2 regions of the Exiguobacterium oxidotolerans JCM 12280 genome follow, and region 2 is predicted to be linked to the other one. Evidence: predicted binding sites of a transcription regulator. Region 2 holds the regulator's gene; the other holds the start of a gene.
The links. Region 2 encodes Rex, which represses fermentation and respiration genes when NADH is low (regulators of the CRP and FNR family bind a similar motif). Its sites were predicted from a motif close to TTGTGAAATATTTCACAA; they were not measured.

Region 1: the regulator Rex is predicted to act here: its motif matches at 1,286-1,303, upstream of P403_RS16515 (cytochrome C oxidase subunit II).

What each region holds. Positions count from the first base shown of each region.
Region 1 is NZ_JNIS01000001.1:2,206,167-2,208,624, forward strand. It holds gene P403_RS0111160 (Crp/Fnr family transcriptional regulator) at 1-600, shown strand, start outside; gene P403_RS16515 (cytochrome C oxidase subunit II) at 1,379-1,492, shown strand; gene P403_RS0111170 (cytochrome c oxidase subunit II) at 1,505-1,975, shown strand; gene P403_RS0111175 (b(o/a)3-type cytochrome-c oxidase subunit 1) at 1,976-2,458, shown strand, end outside.
Region 2 is NZ_JNIS01000001.1:1,294,677-1,297,134, reverse strand. It holds gene P403_RS0106545 (ABC-F family ATP-binding cassette domain-containing protein) at 1-1,027, opposite strand, end outside; gene P403_RS0106540 (redox-sensing transcriptional repressor Rex) at 1,196-1,855, shown strand; gene P403_RS0106535 (twin-arginine translocase TatA/TatE family subunit) at 1,855-2,061, shown strand; gene tatC (twin-arginine translocase subunit TatC) at 2,069-2,458, shown strand, end outside.

The DNA of each region.
Region 1 (2,458 bases), 910 kb from region 2:
GTCTGTTGGGAAGGGGAAATGAACGATAAACTTTTTTATGTGAAACAAGGTGGTGTAAAACTATCAAAGCTCACGAAAAAAGGTAGCCCGCTAATGATGTTCTTATATTTCAAAGGTGACTTGTTTGGTGAATTCGATGTCGGAGAAGCATTTCCAAGCTCCTATAGTGTCGAAACGATGGAGGACAGTGTCATTGGCTTCATCTCGAAAGCGACACTCGAAGATTTGATGAAAAAAGATGGAACATTCGCATTGGATATCATGCGCTGGCAAGCATTGATGCGAAAACAAACGGAAACGAAGCTACGTGACCTTTTATTGTTCGGGAAACAAGGGGCACTCGCTTCGACACTCTTACGACTAATCGCAATGGACGGAAAAAAAGTCGATGACGATTACGTGATTTCGAAGCGACCGTCGGATACTGAACTCGGTCAGTTGATTGGGGCACCACGTGAAACGGTCAACCGGATGTTTTCGCAGTGGAAAAAAGACAATGTCATTTCGATGACGACGACTAAAATCATCGTTCATGATGCGAACTATTTACGCGATCTTTGCCACTGTGAAGGGTGTCCTGTCGGTGTCTGCCGGATTTAAGCTTTACTTGAGCGTTAGCTTATGGAGCCATGCGTTGGAGCTGACTTAAAAATTGCTTCAAAATCATCCTTTTGATGGAACCGCAACACGTTAAACTGCATAAGAGCGTATCAACAGTCTAGAATCACATTCTTTTTGAATGTGGTCCTTCAGGCTGTAGACAACGTGCTATCGGGAGATCAAGCGTCTTTTTTCGTTGCTTTCCTCGGGCGAGGCGCAAGCCGTTGCTCCTTGATCCTCACGGACAACGAGCAGGGTCTTGCCTGCCTCTGAAAGTGTGTTAAAAACGCACTTTTTCCCGTAGGAGTCAACGAAATATGACGCTTTTTATAGGAATACCGTGACGGAAAGCCTGGCATGCAGACGGTTTAGCACGCGATTCGTCTCGAATCGCTTAGAACCGCGGAAAAGCAATCGGTCGCGACCCTGCAGCTTTGCTGTAGCGGCGCGGAAGATTGTCGCTTTGAAGACGAGGCGAGACAGGGAAGCGCGAACGGATTGCCTCTCGTTATCGCATGTTCAGCTTCATAATAGTTTGTCCACACGCTGTAGGATCACATTCTTTTTGAATGCGGTCCTTTTTGGTGTCGCACAAACAGTAGCGGTTCAAAATATGTTCAGTACGTAACAAGTTGTGAACTTTATGTGTGTTTTGTAAAAGAAAAGCGCGAAATCGTCACAATTGGTGTGACGTTTATCACATATTACGAAGGGTGTCTTTTTCTAAAATAAAGGTAGGTTAAGTTATCGATTCAAAGACGGAAAGGAGATGCGAATCATGCGTCAGAAATCAGATACAGAACTGAAGGGAACGTTTATCGCTGTATTTATCGTTGCCGGAGTCATCATCGGAATGTGGGGATCAATCTTTTTATTGTTCACTTCAAGATAAGGGGGAATCAGGGTGCATATTCATCGTTTAGAAAAAATATGGTTAGTGTTCGGCTGTATCATGTTGGCAGTCTTTTTAATCATCATTGGCGTATCGGCGTTCGCTTCTGATAATCAACCACCGTCGGATGCGACATTGATTGACCCGACGCAAGTTGATCAGACGAAGCCGTTTGATAAACCAGGTCTGAAAAAAATTGACGACAACAAGTACGAAGCCGTCATGGTCTCACAAGCTTTCCAGTTCACACCGCAAGACATGACTATCAAAAAAGGCGCGACCGTCGATTTTCTCGTGACGTCGAAAGATGTCGTCCATGGGTTTGAAATCGTCAAGACGAACGTCAATATGATGGTCGTTCCCGGACATATCAATTCAATTGAGTACACATTCAAAGAAGCTGGCGAATATTTGATTGTCTGTAATGAATATTGTGGATCGGCGCATCACATGATGTCGACTAAAATTAAGGTGGTGGAATAAATGAACGCAATTTCGAAAAAGTTAATGGAGTTTGAGATGGAGCGGGGAATGCCTGCAGGAGAGATTGGATTGAAAGAAGCAAAACTTGGATTTGCCTACGTCAGTTTTTCACTTGTGGCGTTACTGATCGGTGGACTATGCGGTCTACTACAGACACTCGTCCGGACGGGAGTCATTCCAGAAATTGCTGGAGTCGGATATTATGAATTGCTGACGGCTCACGGATTAATGCTTGCGATTGTCTTTACGACATTATTTATATTCGGACTTTTATTTTCATTTTTAGGACAGTCGTTCGGGCGTTTTGAAGAATTTCCGAGACGCTTAGGCTGGGTTGGATTTTGGTTGATGATCATTGGTGTCCTCCTTGTCACATGGATGGTGTTAGCAGGTGAAGCATCCGTTCTCTACACATTTTATGCCCCACTAAAAGCTCATCCTGTTTTTTATATCGGACTCGTAATCTTCGTTGTTGGAACATGG
Region 2 (2,458 bases):
CTTCTTCATAGCCGACCGCGAGTTGCGTGACTTGTAACACATCGTTCCCACTTTGTTTTTCAATTGGGAACGACAGGACGGTGCTGCGTTCATCCCCATCCGGACGATCGATCCGGTCGACTTTTTCAAGACGTTTGCGGACGCTTTGTGCGCGTTTCGTCGTCGTCGCCCGTGCGATGTTACGCTGGATAAAGTCTTGCATCTTCGCGATGTCTTCCTGTTGCTGTTCGAACTGCTTCATCTCTTGTTCGTAGAGTGCTGCTTTTTGTTCCAAGTATTTTGTGTAGTTGCCGGTAAACTTCCGACAGACGTTCCGTGACAATTCATAAACGACGTTGACGACCTGGTCGAGGAAGTAACGGTCATGGGAGACGATCAAGACCGCTCCACGGTAACCGGCCAGGTAACTTTCGAGCCAAGAGAGTGTATCGATGTCGAGGTGGTTCGTCGGCTCGTCAAGGATTAACAGCTCAGGTGCCTGAAGCAACATCTTCGCCAGTGCGAGTCGCGTCCGTTGTCCACCGGATAGCGTCTGGATCCGGCGTGAATAATCGTCCGGATAAAAACGCATCCCGTGCAGGACGGAGCGGATATTGGCTTCGAACTGGTAACCACCGGCGTCCGAGAAGTCATGTTGGGCCTGATCGTATGTTTTTAACAGACGGTCGTAAGCAACAGCATCATTTAAGATATGGTCCATCCCCATCTCGATCTCCATCCGACGGAGCGAACGTTCCTGCTCTTGCAGGTGCTCGAACACGGTCAACATCTCGTTCCAGATCGTTTCATTCGACTCAAGACCACTGTCCTGGGCGAGGTAACCGATTTTCACTTCCTTACTCTTCATGATCTCACCAGAGTCATGACTAAGCTCTCCAGCGATGATTTTTAAAAGTGTCGATTTTCCGGCACCATTTCGTCCGACGAGCGCAATCCGGTCCCGCTCCTGCACTTCGAGTTTAATATTGTCTAAAATCGGCTCAACACCGAATGATTTTGATAGTTGGTTCACTTGTAAGAGAATCATAAAAACATCCATCCTTCCACCCTTTAGTCTATCATGAAAAAAACGCAGGAGTCCCGTGGAATATATTATTTGTTAGTCTATGTGAAGTGGTTTACAATCAAAGAGAATAGAATTCTTTGCATTGATTTGGGTGCCACGTCAGAACGTGGCCGAAGGGGGAACTGCAGTATGAATGGGCCAGACACAAAAATACCACAAGCGACGGCGAAACGACTGCCGTTATATTATCGTTTCATTCAGAGTCTTTATAACTCAGGCAAGCTGCGCGTCTCTTCAGCAGAGCTCAGTGAAGCGGTCAAAGTCGACTCAGCGACGATCCGCCGTGATTTTTCCTACTTTGGGGCGTTAGGGAAAAAAGGATACGGTTACAACGTACAACATCTATTGACGTTTTTCCGAAAGACACTCAACCAGGATGAAGTCACGAATGTGGCACTTGTCGGGGTCGGGCATCTCGGAACGGCGTTTGCAAATTATAACTTTTTAAAGAATAATAGTACTCGGATAGTCATTGCGTTTGATGCGGACGAAAATAAGGTCGGAACAACGACGCAAGACGTTCCTATCTATCATGTCTCTGACATGAAAGAGCAAATCGAAGCGAACAAGGTTGATGTCGCCATCTTGACGGTCCCATCCCAGTTCGCGCAGTCAGTAGCGGATGAGTTAGTTGAGTATGGTGTGACCGGAATCCTAAACTTTACACCGGCGCGGTTGAACGTACCGGCCCACGTTCGGGTCCATCACATCGATTTGTCGATCGAGTTGCAGTCACTAGTTTATTTCATGAAGCATTATTCGCAATCAGCTGAAGGAGTGAAATCATAATGGAAAACCTTATTCCGTTAACCGTCGGATTTATGGGAGCAGGAAGCATCGCCTTGATCGGCGCCGTCGCGTTGATCATCTTCGGACCGAAAAAATTGCCGGAGCTCGGTCGTGCTGCCGGTCAGACGTTAAAAGAGTTCAAGAGTGCGACACACGGCATCATGGACGATGATAAAGACAACAAGGATGAATCGAAAGAGAAGTGATTAAATTATGGCGATTGATCAAGAACAGAGTGTGACATCGCATCTAGACGAGTTGCGCAAGCGGATCGTCTGGTCACTCATCATCGTCGTTGTCTTGTTCGCTGCGGCCTTTCCGCTCGTCCGGCCGCTCGTGCGTTTTTTGCAGTCGGACCTGAAAGAGCTCGGCATCGGACTGAATGCCTTTAATGTGGCCGACCCCTTGATGCTGTACTTGAATTTAGCGTTCATCATCGCGGTCGTCCTGGCTTCACCATTTTGGATGTACCAGCTATGGGCGTTCATCCGACCCGGTTTATTCGAACAGGAACAGAAAGCGACCTTGACGTATATTCCGGTCACGTTTTTCTTATTTTTGTCCGGAATCGCGTTCTCTTATTTTTGGTTACTTCCGTTTCTA